2 regions of the Peribacillus sp. NPDC096622 genome follow, and region 1 is predicted to be linked to the other one. Evidence: riboswitches for the same ligand, from Rfam matches in the RefSeq annotation. Region 1 holds a riboswitch; the other holds the start of a gene.
The links. A riboswitch is a leader RNA that binds a small molecule or an ion and turns the genes downstream of it on or off. The one in region 1 is predicted to bind thiamine pyrophosphate.

Region 1 (8,699 bases):
CGATGGGTGCATCGTCATGGACGGCATGAAGGATAACCGGCTTTTCAACCTCTTTAGCTAAGGCCAGGAACCTCTCCAGTATCACTATATATGCTGAGTTATCAATATCGGGATTTTCCTGCCTTAAGTAATAGGGCAGCCCAACCTCACCTATGGCAACCATAGCTTGACTATGTTCCCGCATCCAGCTCAATAATTCGTACACTTCTTCATCACTCGGGAGGGGCTGCTCTGGATGAAAACCAAAGGCAGGCTTAATTCGTGAATCTTTGAGTGAAAGCTGATAATTGTTAATCGAAGAAGCCAAATTCATGGAAACAGTCAGCAAGGATTCCAACTGAACCTTTTCCATGTCATTCAGGATCTGCTTCCGCTTAACAACATCATACTTATCCAAATGGATATGGCTGTCGATGATTCTCAAATGTAATCGCCTCCTACTTAAGTAGTGAAAGTTGGCTTGAGTGCTGCATATAATTCTCTCTTCAAATGAAAGAACTCATCACTAAGAAGCTGTTCTTCTCTTCTTGGCCTTGAAAATGGAACTTTCACTTCTTTGATGACAGCAGCCGGTTTTGCTGATAACACATAAATTCTATCTGATAGGAAAACCGCTTCATCTATGCTGTGAGTAACAAAAAGCACCGACCTCCGATTTTCTTCCCAAACCGACAACAGCCATTTTTGCATTTGCAATCTTGTCAGTTCATCCAAGGCAGAAAAGGGTTCGTCCAGGCACATCAAGTCCTGTGGACTTAAGATACTCCGAATGAATGCGGCCCTTTGCTTCATGCCTCCAGATAATTCACGCGGATATGCTTTCTCGTACTCTTCTAAACCAGCTTTCATCAAAAGGGATTTTGCCTTTTCTTTATCTCTGATCCCAGCAATTTCACTTCCAAGCAAAACATTTTCCAATACCGTTCTCCAAGGTAAAAGGGAAGGCTGCTGAGGCATATAGCTGATATGGCCCTTTAAGCCATTTATCTTTTTACCATCCAGTGAAATGATGCCATGATCAGGCTTCAAAATGCCGCCGATCAAGTGGAACAATGTACTTTTACCGCTGCCCGATGGCCCGAGGATCGTAACAAATTCCCCATCATTCACATGGAAATTCATATTCTCTAATATATTCTGTTTACCATCGAAAGAATAGGAGACGTCTTTAATTTCGAGCTTCATCCTTTTCGCCCTCCTTTCTCTTCCAAGAAACTAAGTATTTCTCCAGGAAGGTGATGATTCCAAAAAAGATCAGGCTCATTCCCATAATGATGAAAATGGCTACAAACACCCGATCTGTCCTGAACGCTGAAGAAGCGAGAGTCATATAAACACCAATCCCCGATTTTGCCCCAAGCCATTCCGAAATAACCGCACCCATTACACTATAAGTAGCCGAAATTTTCAGGCCGGAGAAAATGAACGGGATCGAGTGAGGAAGTTCCAGCTTCCAAAATAACTGGCTTTTCCCCGCTCCCATCATCTTGAAATAATGCTTAAGCTCGTATGGTGTCTGGCGAAAACCGTCCAATGATGCAACCGCAACCGGAAAAAAACATACCAGCGAAATCACGATTAACTTAGGCAGCATGCCAAAGCCAAACCAGATCACCAATAGCGGCGCCAAAACAATGATAGGTATATTTTGTGATAGTATGAGCAGAGGATAAACCGCGTCCTTTACACCTGGAAAAAGGTGCAGAATTGCCGCGATCAATAAGCCGATGCAGCTTCCAATAAAAAAACCCGACAACGCAAGCTCCGTTGTGGATATAAGGTGTCCGTAAAGATTGCGGGACGACTCAATTCCTTCAATGAAAATGGCCGATGGAGCGGGAAGCAGCCATTCTTCAACTTTCAATAAGACTGTCACTGACTCCCATACTATCAGCAACAATAATAAAAGAAAGAAGGGAGCCCCCTTCTTCCAAATTCCCCTTCCGATCATGCCCGATATTTCTCCGTTAACGTATCCATCGTAATCCCGCTTGGCTGATATAATATTTTCACTTGGGAAATGACGTTCGGCGATCCTATTTCAATCATTCTTACATTCATTTTTTCTATCACGGCAAAAAGTTCGGAAAGCTCCCCCTCCATTGTCGTTTCAAGCGGGTGAACCTCATACTTGACACCTGATTCTTCAATGATCTTGATTGCTTCATCGACCATAGGGATGACATTTTCCCCTTTAGGAATAATTTGTATACTAATTAATGAATTGGCCATTGTATTTCCTCCTATTTTGGTAAAAATTCATTGGTAAATGCCTTTTCAGGATCGAAATCACCTTCAAGAAGCTTATTTTCAGTCATCCACTCACTGTAATTCTTCCAAATTTCAAGCTTTTGTTCACCCCATCGCGGAGCATCATCCTGATACTTGGCTGCAAGCCACTCCTGGCTTTTCTTTACTAGTTTTGCATCAAGATCCGGTGCAGACTTAATTAACATGCCTGCTGCATCATCAGGATTCTTAATCGCATACTGGTACCCTTTCGAAGCTGCATGAACGAATGCTTTAACAGTCTCGGGATTTTCTTTTATCATCTTTTCATTTGTAGTCAAAACAGGTGTATAGTAATCAAGCTTATCAGAGTATTCGGTTAAGTAAACCATATTAAGCTTTTCATTTCGCAACTCAGCCTCAATGCCTGTCCAACCATAATAAATCCAGGCAAAATCTATATCCCTTTTAACCGAAGTGAAAAAATCCATATCTCCTGTATTGACTATGTCCACTTCATTTACATCCGCATTTTCTTTTTTCATGAGTGAATCAATTATGGCCTTTTCAACCGGAGATCCCCAGCCACCATACGTTTTCCCTTCAAAATCCTTGGGAGTTTTAATGTCCTTTGCCTCAGGGGAAGCGAATCCCGAGGTATTATGCTGGATGACGGCAGCTACCGAAACAATCGGCACGCCCTGCACGCGGGCCTGCGTTATGCCCTCCTGGTAGCTCACGCCAAATTCAGATTTCCCTGAAGCGACAAGCTTATCGGCTCCAGCTTCACCTGGCATGATAATTTCCACATCAAGACCTTGATCTTTAAAATAACCTTTTTCCTTGGCTACATACAATCCAGTATGGTTTGTATTCGGTGTCCAATCGAGCACGACCGATACCTTTTTTAATTCTTCATTTTTAGATGCTTCTTCTTTTTCATTAGTTCCGCCTGCTCCGCATCCAGCCAAAAGGAACAACGAAGTTAACAGTGGTAAGAATTTATTCAAGTCATTATCCTCCTACACATCTTATAAGTTCCATATGCCGGAACATAATGGGGCTTCAGGGTCTATTCAAATACTGGATAAAAAAGCAAAAAACGCCCGAAGATGAATTCGGACGTTAACATACAAAACAGAAAATCAGTAATAATATGTTCCCTCCGCTGGCATCATCCAGATCAGGTTCAAAGAGTCAGCATCTAAAGGATGCAATCTCAGCCAGCAGTACTGGCCCCCCTACATTTCTCGCACATATGAACTTTTCTCTCTCATTATATCAATTCATAGGGAAAAAGGAATACTAATTTGCTTCTTCTCACTAATTGGAAAGGTATTCCTGGCACTTTAGGATATCTAGCAAAACAGCTTTTCGAACGAAAATCATTGGAAGCAAACTAAGTCTGCCTCTTTTCATTCCAATCATTCTTGGCTGCAACGGTGGCGGACACGTTCCAAATAGTCATTTCTTTGCAAGCATTCATATAATGTGCATTACCTGTAGACATTTTTGTTTACTGGTTTTATTAAACCCTTAATTTCATAAGCAAAAGGTGGATATGATCATGATAAAGATTAATCAAAAATGGTTAGATGTCAGTCAAATCCAACCAGGTACAGCATCTGCTAAATCGCTTGAAACTCTTCAATGCTTGGCGGAAGATTCTAACGTTTTTGAATATCGGAACTTTGGGGATTTCAATTTCGAGATACAGCTGAGGAACCGAGTCATACAGGCAGCTATTGCGTTGGATAAAAGCGGTCCGGAATTTTCCACACTTGAGGAATCTCAATCCAATCAACAATATTGGCACCTTTCAAAGGATGGCACCTTTACCCTTCAGCCAGGGATCCTCCCCCATGCTGCACTCGTTGACATTTTCATGAATGGAAGGCTTTATGCCTTCGAATGCGGGACAGCGATAGTCGTCACTTTTTTAAAGGCGATTTTGGATTTAATCGGCCCTAGGAATTTCGACTATCTTTTTTCAGATCTATTTTTATATGATTGGCGCCCTCCAAGGAATATGGCTCTTATCGTTCACCAAGGACGGGATTATTTACCAGGTGATTGCGTTTACTTCAAAAACCCTGATCACGACGAGGCAACTCCTGAATGGCAAGGTGAAAATGCGATATTATTAGGAAATGGCCTCTTTTATGGCCACGGGATCGGGATTACCACTGCACAGGGAATCATCAATGAATTGAATAGCAATAGAAAGCCGTACGCCACCATATCAGCATTCCTGACAACGCATATCATTTTCCTGGATAGTTCCTTCTATAGACAATTCCAACAAAATTTCCCCCGTGCAAAGCCCGGTAACAGTCCTGCCAGCCTTTCCGATTGTATTGTCTCTGAAATAGGTTCGAAGATATACCTCTCATGACCCTTTAGTTCCCACGCCGTAAAACCACCGGCATAAAAAAAATGCTTGGGGAGAGATCTCCCAAGCATTTTTTCTTTTCACGCCCCAATATTCCCTTTGCCTTTGAACCTGCGTGCACTTGCCTGACCCCATTTCGTTATGGATAGTGTATAAACAGCCAAGGCTGACCATATGAACAAAAAGGCTAAAAGATGTGCTTTGGTGAAACTTTCATGATAGACGAATACCCCGATCAATAAAGATAAGGTCGGAGCGATATACTGAAAAATGCCAAGCATCGATAACGGGATCTTCTCCGCCCCTTTTGCAAAATATAAAAGAGGCAATGCCGTGGCAATACCGCCGCCCACCAACAGCAAGCTTGTGCTCCCATCTGTAAAGAATTGCATTTCTGACCGGTTCATCAAGTATATCAGGTAACCCAGGGCCAGGGGCGTTACCATCATCGTTTCGAGCGTCAGCCCGATCGCCGATTCGGCCTTGATCATTTTTTTTGCCAGACCGTATAATCCAAAGGTCATGGCCAAAACAAGAGAGATCCACGGGATCGTACCGAAATGAATGCCAAGGATCAAGACTCCGATTCCTGCAAGCAGGAATGAAATGATTTGGGCCCCGCTCAATTTTTCTTTTAAGACTATCACTCCCAATAGTACACTGACTAGCGGATTGATATAATATCCAAGGCTCGTGTCGAGGATGCGGCCAGAGTTAACGGCCCATATGAACACTCCCCAATTAGCTGTAACAAGCAGTGACGCCGTTAGTAATGCCGTAAAGAGTTTCGGATTTCCCATTATGTTTTTGACATAATCAAGAAACGCTTGCCATTTTTTCATGAACATCAATAAAACCAGCATGAACACGAAAGACCATAATACCCTCTGAGCTAAAATTTCTATTGCACCGACTCCCTGAAGGAACTTCCAGTAAATCGGCACAACTCCCCACATCATGTAAGAAAGGGCTGCATAAATCGCCCCTTCTTTTTGTTCATCCACTTTCATAACAAGCCTTCTTTCCATTAATTCCATCTAACAATTTTGTATTTCCATTTCTTTTTTTGCAACTGTTAATTTTTATCATACATGATTTTGTCATCAATGACCGTCATGACCGCCTCAGCTTTCAGGAGATCATCCGGCGCAACAGCAAAGACATCCAGATTAAACACGGTAAAATCGGCATCGTACCCTTTATTGATCACACCGCGGCGTTTTTCCTGCCTGATTGCTGCAGCACTCCCCTTGGTATACAGTGCGAAAGCCTCGTAAACGGAAAGCCTTTCACCCAAGCCATATACAGTACGGTCCTCACTGTTGATTTTCATCCTTGTGACAGCAGCATGAATGCCCAAAATCGGATTTAAGGGTTCAATGGGTGCATCCGATCCCCCCGCACAAATGATGCCCAAATTCAAATAGGTTTTCCAGGCATAGGAGAATTCCAACAGATCGGCAGGAACCTTTTCTTCCACCCACGGAAAATCGGATGGGACGAAACCCGGTTGGATATCAAAGATCACCGGCAGCTTTGCCGCCCGCTCCAACAGCTCCGGCCGGACAATCTGCGCATGGATGAGCCGGTCCCTCTGTCCCTTTTTCGGGGGGAGGGCTTCAATTGCATTCAAGACATATTCAAAAGCGAGATCGCCAATCGCATGGACAGCAATCGGCATTCCGGCAGCCCTTGCTTTTTTCACCCATTCCTGAAGCTCGTTTTCAGTGAATATCGCAACTCCATTCGTATTCTTTTGATCTACATAAGGTTCGCTCAACAAGGCTGTGCGTCCGCCTAAGGAGCCGTCGGTAAATATCTTCATACTATCGAATTTGATGTATCGCGTACCTTTCTGATAGCCGCCGCCTGCTGCCAGCATTTCTTCAAACGCTTCGTGATGGACGAGTAAGTTGGCGCGAAAGGCCATTTCCCGGTCCTCGATTACCGATTTAAACGCCTGATATGTCGGCATGAAGCCATTGTAGTAATGGAGGTCCTCAGTATGTCCGCCAGTCAAACCTAGCTTATATGCGTCTTCTATGGCCTCTGTGAGCGCGTTTTCGATATACTCTTGATCAATGCCGGGAAGGCTTTCTAAAATAAGGTTCTGCGCCTGACTTTCTTTAAATAGACCATTTAAACGTCCGTCAGGATAACGGCAGATCACCCCGCCTGGAGGTTCTTTTATATCTTCTTTAATATCCGCTTCCAAAAGGGCGCGCGAATTGACCACCAAGGCATGCCGGCAGATCCTTTTCAATACGATGGGATGATCTGCCGAAATCGCGTCAAGCTCATCCCGTAATATCAATTCAGGGCTCGGCCATTCATTTTCATTCCACCCTTCGGCAACGATCCACTTTCCGGCCGGGGTCTTTGAGCACTTTTCCTTCAAGGATTTCATGATCGACTCCCTGCTATCCATCAAAGAGAGGTCTAAACGAAGTAGCCTTTCACCATGCCCGACCAAATGAAGGTGACTATCCACTAACCCCGGAAGCATCGTTTGTCCTTTTAAGTCGATTTCCCTGGAAATATTGCCGGCATATTCATTTTTCAAATGGTCCAGGCTGCCGGTATCAACAATTACCCCCTTTTCGGTGTATACTGCCTCCACTTGATCATTTTCTTTAATCATCGTATAAATCGACCCATTGAACCATAACGTTCCCATTCCGGCTTTACACTCCTTATTAAATGATTGTTACTGTGCAGATATGCAGTAAGTGTACCATCTCATATCACGAATTCCCATATTTATGCTTTTACCCAAGCCCTTGCCAATAAAAAAAGCCAGCCTTGGAGGCTGACGGTCATGCATTTCGATCAATTGTTGAGGAGTGCTTCTTCCCTTTTCCGTAAATCCACCCGTTTGATTTTACCTGATGTCGTTTTGGGCAGCTCTTCTAAAAATTCGATTTTCCTTGGATATTTATATGGGGCAGTCAATTCCTTCACGTGCGATTGAAGCGTCTTGATCAAGTCCTGGCTGTTCGGATCGATATCATCCATCAAGACGACATACGCCTTGACCACATTTCCCCTTATTTCATCAGGACTTGCTATAACCGCACACTCTTTAACATATGGATGCTTAACGAGTGCATCTTCCACTTCAAACGGTCCGATCGTATATCCCGAGCTGATGATGATATCATCAGAACGGCCCTCAAACCAGAAATAACCATCCTCATCCTTTTTCGCTTGATCGCCGGTGATATAATAGTCCCCACGGAATTGCTGCGATGTCCGCTCGGGATCTTTAAAATATTCTTTAAAGAGAGCAGGTGTATCGACATGTACGGCAATATCCCCCACTACGCCTGGAGAACAGGGTTTACCGGAATCATCGATGATTTCGACATGGTTGCCCGGAGTCGGTTTGCCCATGGAGCCCAATTTAATATCCATGCCTTTCGTTACACCCACCAACAGGGTATTTTCGGTCTGCCCATATCCATCACGCACTTCAATCTGGAAATGGTTTTTAAAGACCTCGTACACTTTTTGATTTAAAGGCTCTCCCGCTGATACAGCACTATGAAGATGGGATAAATCATAGTCATCAAGGTTATCCACCTTTGCAATCAATCGATACTCGGTTGGTGTGCAGCATAATGCATTCACTTTGTAGTCCTGAAGCAGCTGAAGATATTTTTTCGCCTCGAACTTCCCATGATAGGCAAGGCCTGTCGCTCCTGTTCCCAGAACCGCCAGGAAAGGACTCCAGATCCACTTTTGCCACCCTGGGCCTGCAGTTGCCCAAACGACATCCGTTTCACTGATGCCGAGCCAGTTTGCAGCAGACGTTTTCAAATGGGCATAAGCCCATCCATGTGTATGGACGACCCCTTTTGGATTCCCTGTCGTTCCGGAAGTATACGATAAGAATGCCATATCCTCACTCTTCGTGTCGGCCATGGTCAGCTGATCGGATTCCTCATCTGCGAGCTCATTTAAATCCAGCCAATTTTCGATTCGTTTTCCGATTGAAAATTTCAGGAGGCTTTCCGCTCCTTCTATTTCATTCAATTCATCAGTATATTCATGATAACTGATGATTCCTTTGACATCA
Region 2 (8,699 bases), on a different contig from region 1:
AAGAAAATAGGCTTGACTTCAAAGGCTATGCAGGAGGTTCTGGGAGTGAATGAACCGGATTACGGACATTTACTTGATGTGATGGAAATGGAAAATGATGGATGTATATCGAGTTTGCGGTTAATCCAACCAAAAGTGGAGGCAGAAGTAGCTTTTATATTAAAGAAAGATTTACATGGCCCCAATATTACGGTTGATGATGTAATCGAGGCAACTGATTATGTAGTTGCTTCGATCGAAGTGGTTGATAGCCGGGTGAAAGAGTGGGAGATTAAACTTCCGGACACTGTGGCGGATAATGCATCATCAGGCTTATATATACTGGGGAATCGCAAAATTCATTTGAGTGAAATCGACCTCCCTTCCATTCAAATGAGCCTATATAAAAATGGCGAATTCATTAACCAAGGAACAGGTGAAGCAGTACTTGGAAATCCAGCAACGTGTGTAGCGTGGCTAGCAAATAAACTGCATCGCTTTAAAGGTTCCTTGAAAGCGGGCGAAGTCATTTTATCCGGTGCATTATCAGCAGCGATCGAAGCGAAACCGGGTGACCGTTTTACTGCTGACTTTGGAGAAAAACTTGGAACGGTATCGGTTAATTTTGAGTGAAAGGAGCACAGCGGCCTTGAAAAAACTAAAGGTAGGGATTATTGGATCAGGTAATATCGGAACGGATTTAATGATGAAAATTCATCGATCGGATGTTCTGGAGATGTCGGTAATGATTGGTATCGACAAGGAATCAGAGGGTTTGAAGAAGGCTAGGATGCACGGACATCATGTCATTGACAATGGCATGGATGGTTTTTTGGAAAGGCCGGAGCTTGCAGACATTTTATTCGATGCCACATCTGCGAAGGCGCATGTTTTTCACTGCAAAGCCTTGAAAAAGATGAACAAGAAGTTGATAGACTTGACTCCTGCCGCAATTGGACCATTTATCGTTCCTTCCGTGAATTTAAAAGAGAATTTGAATGAGGCGGTTGTTAACATGATTACATGCGGCGGGCAGGCGACAATCCCCATCGTTCATGCGATCAGTCAAGTTGCACAGGTCGAATATGCTGAAATAATAGCGACAATTTCCAGCAGGAGTGCCGGTCCTGGAACTCGGGCTAATATTGATGAGTTCACCCTAACGACGGCAAGGGCCCTGGAAAAGGTGGGTGGAGCGACAAAGGGAAAGGCTATTATTCTGCTGAATCCAGCCGAACCGCCACTCATCATGAGGGATACGATTCATTGTCTGCTTCAATCAGATTCCTTTGATGTGAAAGCGATAACAGCGTCCATAAATAAGATGGCGAAAAAAGTTTCTGAATATGTTCCAGGATACCGCTTGAAGACAGAACCAATATTTGATGGGAAACAAATAACAGTCCTTCTGGAAGTGAAAGGGTTAGGAGATTTTCTTCCCGTATATGCTGGTAATTTGGATATAATGACGGCTTCAGCTGTAAAAGTAGGGGAAGAAATCGCTAAAAGCCAATTCGAACAATATGTTTGAAAAAGATAATCAGAACTGTAAAGGTGGGGTTGATTTGCGTAAAGATGTATTGGTGACTGAAGTTGCATTGCGGGATGGCAGCCATGTAGTGGCACATCAATTCACCATCGATCAAGTAAAGAACATGACCGGGAAACTTAGTGCTGCAGGTGTTCCTTATATTGAAGTGTCACATGGAGATGGACTGGGCGGTTCATCCTTACAATATGGTTTTTCAAAAGTGAATGATATTGAATTGGTGGAAGCCGCTGTTCAAGCTGCAGGCGAATCCGTTATTTCAGTACTATTAATCCCTGGTATAGGGACGATCGACCAATTAAGAGAAGCCGCTCAAGTGGGGGCAAAAATGGCGCGGATTGCAACCCATGTAACGGAAGCGGACGTCTCAAAGCAACATCTGGAAGCTGCGAAACATCTCGGTATGGAAGCGATCGGGTTTTTAATGATGTCTCACATGGCATCACCGGAAAAACTTCTTGAACAAGCCGTTTTAATGGAATCCTATGGCGCGGATGCTGTATATGTTGTTGATTCCGCAGGATCTTTTTTGCCCCAAGACGTGAAGGCTCGGATCCGGTTATTAAGATCAAAGCTGAATATCGATATTGGTTTTCATGCTCACAATAACTTATCGCTCGCTGTGGCAAATTCACTTGTGGCAATTGAAGAAGGAGCGAATAGAATCGACGGCAGTATCCGCTGTCTCGGTGCAGGTGCTGGTAATACACAGTCTGAAGTGCTTGTTGCCGTTTTGGATAGGATGGGTATCCGTACCGGAATTGACTTATATAAAATGCTTGATCTTTCGGAGGAAGTTGGAAATACAATCATGCCTAAGCCCCAGGAAATAACAGACTCGAGTTTAATCATGGGTTATAGTGGCGTGTACTCCAGCTTTTTATTGCATGCAAATAAAGCGGCGAAAAAGTATGGAGTCGACGCCCGGGATATTTTGATGGAGCTTGGTCGACAAAAAGTGGTTGGCGGTCAGGAAGATACCATAATTGAAGTGGCTGAACAAATGGCGTTTCAGAAAGAAGGGACTTTAAGATGAAACTAGATCAACTGGCAAAACGGGTAGCCGATTCGCAAAAAAACGGTCGTGAAATGGATAAGCTTACATTATCCAATCCTGAACTAACAGTAAATCAAGCATATGAAATTCAGAAGTTGAGCATAAATGATACGCTTACTGATGATAACAGATTCATCGGATGGAAGATGGGCTTGACGAGCAAAGCCAAACAAAAGCAAGTAGGGGTAGAGGAAGCGATATACGGCAGGTTGACATCTGCCATGGAACTGACAAGACCTGTATTAAAGGTTGGGGAACTCATTCATCCGCGAGTGGAACCCGAACTTGCCTTTTTGTTCAAAGACGAATTGAAAGGTGCAAATATAACGGCGAAAGATGTCTGGCCGGCTGTTGAATGTGTATTCCTCGCACTGGAGGTTATTGACAGCCGTTATAAAAATTTTTCTTTTACACTTACCGATGTAGTGGCGGATAACGCATCCTCAGCCAAAATCTTGCTTAGCAATCAAGCTTATTCCCCATATCACATGGACTGGGCCCAAACAGAAGTTACGCTATATCAAAATGGTGAAATGCAAAAGAGAGGTCGCGGTGAAGCTGTACTCGATCATCCGATTCATTCGATTGTGGAACTTGTAAAAATGATTAGCCGTGAAGGACTTACCATACAGGCTGGAATGATTGTTTTGGTAGGCGGAATTACAGATGCCGTTTCCATACAGGCTAACGATAAAATAATGGCAGATTATGGTGAACTAGGGAAACTGACTTTGCATGTTATATCGTGAAAATATGGCAAAGAGGAGGGAATTAATTGCGTGAAGTCAATGCTTCTGAAGTGGTGGGTAATAGTAAATTTGGCCGTTTCCATATAATGGTCTTTATGTGGTGTTTGTTCGCAATTACCTTCGATGGATTTGATATAGCCATGTACGGAGTAGGTTTGCCATTGATGATGGAGGAATGGAGCTTGACGCCAGTCGAAGCTGGCGGAATAGCAAGTTATTCATTGTTCGGAATGATGGTGGGAGCACTCATTTTTGCACCTTTGGCGGATAAAATAGGGAGAAAAAAAGTGCTGGCCATTTGTATATGTTTATTCAGTGTTTTTACATTACTTTCAAGTTTTGCCCCCAATCCTGCCTTTTTCTCGGTTATGCGATTTATAGCAGCCTTGGGAATGGGAGGATTAATGCCAAACGTCATCTCCTTAATGGCGGAATACTCACCCAAAAAGAATAAGGTGCTCATTGTAACCGCTATGTACTGCGGTTATTCCATCGGAAGCATACTTGCTTCTTTAATTGGAATATATGTAATGGAACAAATGAGTTGGAGGGTTTTGTATTGGATAGGGGCGCTTCCCTTACTGGCACTGCCATTCTTCATGAAGCAATTCCCTGAATCGCTTTCCTATTATGTTATTCGAAAACAAGGAGCAAAGCTTGCTGGAATCCTGAATCGCATTGATCCAGATGGCGACTATAAAGAGTCTGACGATTATGAGTTTGCCAAAGTCCAAGAAAGGGCAAAGGGCTTCCCTGTCAAGAAACTCTTCGAAAATAAGCGTACTCTCAGCACATTTGCGTTTTGGGTAGCTGCCTTTAATTGTTTACTAATGGTATACGGACTCAATACATGGTTACCCAAAATCATGCAGCAGTCCGGATACGGCCTTTCATCCAGTTTATCTTTCAATCTTATATCGGGAATAGGACAAATTGGCGGATCTATAATTGGCGGATACTTAGTTGGGAAAATAGGCCATAGAAAAGTACTTGTATCCCTCTGTGCCATAGGTACGGTCTGTTTTGTCATATTAGGATTAACCTCAAATGCAGTAGCATTATATATTCTCATCGCTTTTGGAGGAGCCTGTACAGTCGGAACGATGAATTTAGCCAATACGTATATATCCGAGTATTATCCGCGGGAGATAAGGACCACCGGGAAAGGCTGGGCCTTGGCTTTTGGTAGAATTGGAGCCATTGTTGCCCCAACATTAATAGGTTTATTGCTGGCTGCAAACTATTCGCCACAAAATGCATTCATGGCCTTCACGGTTCCGAGCATAATGGCTGCCTTGGCGTTACTCGCTGTGAAGGAGAGGTATGGCAGCTATGATAAACTACAGATTGAGGGGAATATAAAACTAAAAGCAACGTCGAATGTATAATATTGTTTTTTAGTAGATGGCCTATATGTCAGCGGACAGTCATGCAGACTAATACCTGACATATAGGCCATTTTTTAGAGAATAACAGAATTCACGAGTAAAGCGGTTGAATTCACGAGTAAAACCGCTAAACTCACGAGTAAAACAGCTGAATTCACGAGTAAAAGGGCTGAATCACGAGTAAACATCACATTCACGACGAGTAAAGCAGTTGAATTCACGAGAAAACTACTAAATGAACTCCCTTTGATCAAATTCTTTGTAGGCTATTAAACTGACGGGAAATGATGGTTGCAAGATTGACTGTTTAGTAACCCTAAATCATGAAAACTTTTCTAATACGTTTGACAATTGGATTTATCGTGTTAATATAAAGGCAAATGAAAATTAAATATACAATTTGTACCACTAGGGGTGCTTTATAGGTAAAAGGTGTTTTTACCGCAGAAGCTGAGATTAAAGTATGACTTTAAGACCCTTAGAACCTGATCTGGTTTATACCAGCGTAGGGAAGTGGGGGTCTGGAACAATACGTTTCTGTATTATTTCTTGTACAACCACTTTCTTTACGTTTAAGAAAGTGGTTTTTTGTTTGCAAAAAAAGGGGTGATAAAAGTTTTTTTCGTAACATTCATTCAAAAAATACAATTTGGAGGTCATGGACATGAAGTTTTCAGAGGAAATTCGTCAGGAAGTGGATCACATTTGGGAAGCTAGTTTTAATCACCCGTTTGTTGCAGGAATAGGAGATGGCACTCTGCCAATGGAGAGTTTTCGTTTTTATGTCATGCAAGATGCCTATTATTTATCTCATTTTGCTAGAGTTCAAGCCTTAGGGGCAGTCAAAGCTACAGATTTACATACAACAAGCAGGCTTGCCGGACATGCACAAGGAACATATGAAGCGGAGTTGAAGCTTCATGAGAATTTTTCCGAGAGATTAGGCATCACAAAAGAAGAACGGGAAAATTTCAAACCAGCCCCGACTGCTTATGCTTATACTTCCCATATGTATCGTGCGGCTTATTCGGGACATTTAGGAGATGTTATTGCAGCTATCTTGCCGTGTTACTGGCTGTATTATGAGATAGGTGAAAAGCTGCAAGGGTGCATGCCCGAAGAGCCGATTTATCAAGAATGGATAGCGGCTTACGGAGGAGAGTGGTTCCGTACTTTGGTGGAAGAACAAATTTCGAGGCTTGATGAGATTGCTGAAAAAGTAACTGATGAAGATAAGGAGAGAATGAAAGAGCATTTTATCCTTAGTAGCCAATATGAATACTCATTTTGGGAAATGGCTTATCGTTTAGAGACATGGCCTGTTCATAAGGAAACACTAGAAGTATAAAAGGAGAATGAAACAATGAAAAAAGGATTGAAATTAACGGATATATTAGTCACGATCGTGATTGCGGTTGCATTTGGAATCGTTTATATTCTTTGGGGTTCGGTTTATTATTCCGTTAAACCATTAGGGTTACATCTGGATCAACTTATTTATGGTATGTGGTTTATAGCTGGGCCAGTCGCCTTTTTAATTTTACGGAAACCGGGTGTGGCACTTTTGGCGGAGATAGCTGCAGCTTCCGGGGAATTCTTTCTTGGTTCACCATGGGGGCTGACCGTACTGTTATATGGGGTGGTCCAAGGTTTGTTTGCGGAACTGGTGTTCATGGGGTTCAAATATAAAAAATTCAATATGCCGGTGACCATTTTAGCAGCGATAGCTTCCTGCTTGGCATCGGTTATCATGGATTTTGCATACGGGGAAATAGGTGCGCTTTCTACTTGGAATCTATCGTTATTCATGATAGCGAGGTTTGTAGGTTCCATATTCTTTGCTGGTGTGACCGCCTATTATCTAGTTAAAGTCCTGGAAGCAACAGGGGTAACTAATCTTGTGCGTCCGGTTTCAAATAAAGATTATGCAGAACTTGATTAAAAGTAGAGGTTGAGGGCCATGGAACCAATCGTTTCTGTTGAAAAGTTAAGAATGAAATTTCCCGGTGATGAATCTTTGATATTCAAGGACCTATCACTATCGTTTGATCAAGGAGAAAAAGTGCTACTTTTGGGACCATCAGGATGTGGTAAGTCGACTCTTTTACAAGTGTTAAGCGGATTGATTCCGAATTCCATCGAAGTACCGATGAAAACGGAGAAATTGAAATGCCCTTCTTCGTGGGGGTATGTTTTTCAAGATCCCGATAGTCAGTTTTGCATGCCATTTGCCGATGAGGAAATTGCCTTCGTCCTTGAGAATCTTTCCGTCCCTAAAGAAGAAATGAAAGAGAAGATTCAATATCATTTCCGTAAAGTAGGATTGAACCTGGGCCATACAAGTATTGAAACATTATCAGGCGGGATGAAACAGCGTCTGGCAATCGCTTCAGTATTGGCCCTTGAACCGGAAGTTATATTTTTAGATGAACCAACCGCCATGCTTGATCCGGAAGGAACGAAAGAAATCTGGGAATTGTTGAAGGAAGTCGGACGAGACAAAACGGTTATTATCGTCGAGCATAAAATTGACCATGTTTTAGAATTCATCGAAAGAATCGTGCTTTTTAACGATGACGGTCAAATCATAGCTGATGGTCCAAGAGACACCATTCTTTCACTATATAAAAATGAAATGAAAGAACATGGAATTTGGTTCCCAGGTGTTTGGGATGAGTATATACAGAAATATGCACCCATTCGGGAACACCCATTTACAGATGATTCACCCCTTATGGATGTGCAAGGCTTTAGAGGTTTTCGGAATAAAGAGGAAAAAATCAAGGTTGAAGAGCTGAAGGTACATTCAGGTGAATGGATTGTAATCAGGGGTGAAAATGGCGCGGGGAAGAGTACTCTTTTGCATGCCTTAATGCAGTTCATAAAAACGAAAGGTAAGTATGAATTATTGGGGACCCCTATTAAAAGAGTGAAAAATCCAACGGATCATATGACGTTTGTCTTTCAAAATCCTGAGTTTCAGTTCGTTGCAAATACTGTATATGAAGAGATTGCTTATTCATTGCGTATTGATAAAAGGCCGCAACAAGAAATAGATGAGAGAGTCCGCTCATTGCTTAAAGTATTCCGCCTGAAGGCACACCGGGATAAACATCCGTTTCAATTATCAATGGGTCAAAAGCGTCGCTTAAGCGTAGCCGCCTCAATCGTAATAGACAAAAAAATCATTCTCCTGGATGAGCCGACCTTTGGACAAGATTCGAAAAATACCTTTGCATTACTGGAATGGTTTGAGGAATATCGAAGGCGCGGAATAACGGTGATCATGGTAACTCATGACGATCATATTTCAGAAAACTTTGCAACCAGGATCTGGATGGTTAAGGACGGAAACGTAATAAGTGATGAAAAAATTGCTCATTCAGGATTTGTGGAGACCAAAGTTAAAAGGAGTGTCATGTAGATGAATGTTTCAAATGCAGAAACATGGCTCCATAGAATTAATCCAAGCCTTAAACTTGGTGTGCTGATTGTGTTATGCATCGTGGCGTTATTCATTCATGACCTGAATTATATGATGAACATCACCATTGGCGTATTACTTTTATTTTTGTTTTTTACCGGGCATTCGATAATGCGCATCTTACTTTTGTCGATTCCCTTTTGTTTCATTTTTATATCCACCTCTTCTGCAATGATATTTTTCGGGCAAGGTGAGACGCTTTGGTTTGAGTGGGGCCTAATATCGATTACGGAAGAAAGTTTCATGAAGGGATTACTGGTAGGCTTTCGAGCTTTGTTCTTTGCGGCCCTTGGTTTAACTTTTTCCTTAACGACGAGACCAGTGAACTTGTTTTATTCGTTAATGCAGCAAGTTAGGCTTAAACCGAAATATGCCTATAGTTTCATGGCGGCATTAAGGCTGATTCCCATCATGATGGAGGAGTTCCAAACGATACGAAACGCGATGAAGGTACGCGGTTTCGAAAGGGGAAAAGGAATAAGATCGGTATATT

Region 2: another riboswitch for thiamine pyrophosphate. It lies ahead of tenA (thiaminase II); the one in region 1 lies ahead of ACIQYG_RS02505 (ABC transporter substrate-binding protein).

The regions. Positions count from the first base shown of each region.
Region 1 is NZ_JBIWES010000001.1:525,733-534,431, forward strand. It holds gene ACIQYG_RS02485 (TatD family hydrolase) at 1-424, opposite strand, end outside; gene ACIQYG_RS02490 (ABC transporter ATP-binding protein) at 442-1,185, opposite strand; gene ACIQYG_RS02495 (ABC transporter permease) at 1,169-1,951, opposite strand; gene ACIQYG_RS02500 (thiamine-binding protein) at 1,948-2,232, opposite strand; gene ACIQYG_RS02505 (ABC transporter substrate-binding protein) at 2,244-3,239, opposite strand; TPP riboswitch at 3,373-3,482, opposite strand; gene ACIQYG_RS02510 (protein-glutamine gamma-glutamyltransferase) at 3,797-4,624, shown strand; gene rarD (EamA family transporter RarD) at 4,702-5,631, opposite strand; gene ACIQYG_RS02520 (amidohydrolase) at 5,697-7,298, opposite strand; gene mbcS (acyl-CoA synthetase MbcS) at 7,451-8,699, opposite strand, start outside.
Region 2 is NZ_JBIWES010000012.1:42,424-51,122, forward strand. It holds gene ACIQYG_RS19600 (2-keto-4-pentenoate hydratase) at 1-612, shown strand, start outside; gene ACIQYG_RS19605 (acetaldehyde dehydrogenase (acetylating)) at 629-1,510, shown strand; gene dmpG (4-hydroxy-2-oxovalerate aldolase) at 1,545-2,564, shown strand; gene ACIQYG_RS19615 (2-keto-4-pentenoate hydratase) at 2,561-3,334, shown strand; gene ACIQYG_RS19620 (MFS transporter) at 3,361-4,722, shown strand; TPP riboswitch at 5,123-5,251, shown strand; gene tenA (thiaminase II) at 5,387-6,070, shown strand; gene ACIQYG_RS19630 (ECF transporter S component) at 6,086-6,664, shown strand; gene ACIQYG_RS19635 (ABC transporter ATP-binding protein) at 6,683-8,146, shown strand; gene ACIQYG_RS19640 (energy-coupling factor transporter transmembrane component T family protein) at 8,147-8,699, shown strand, end outside.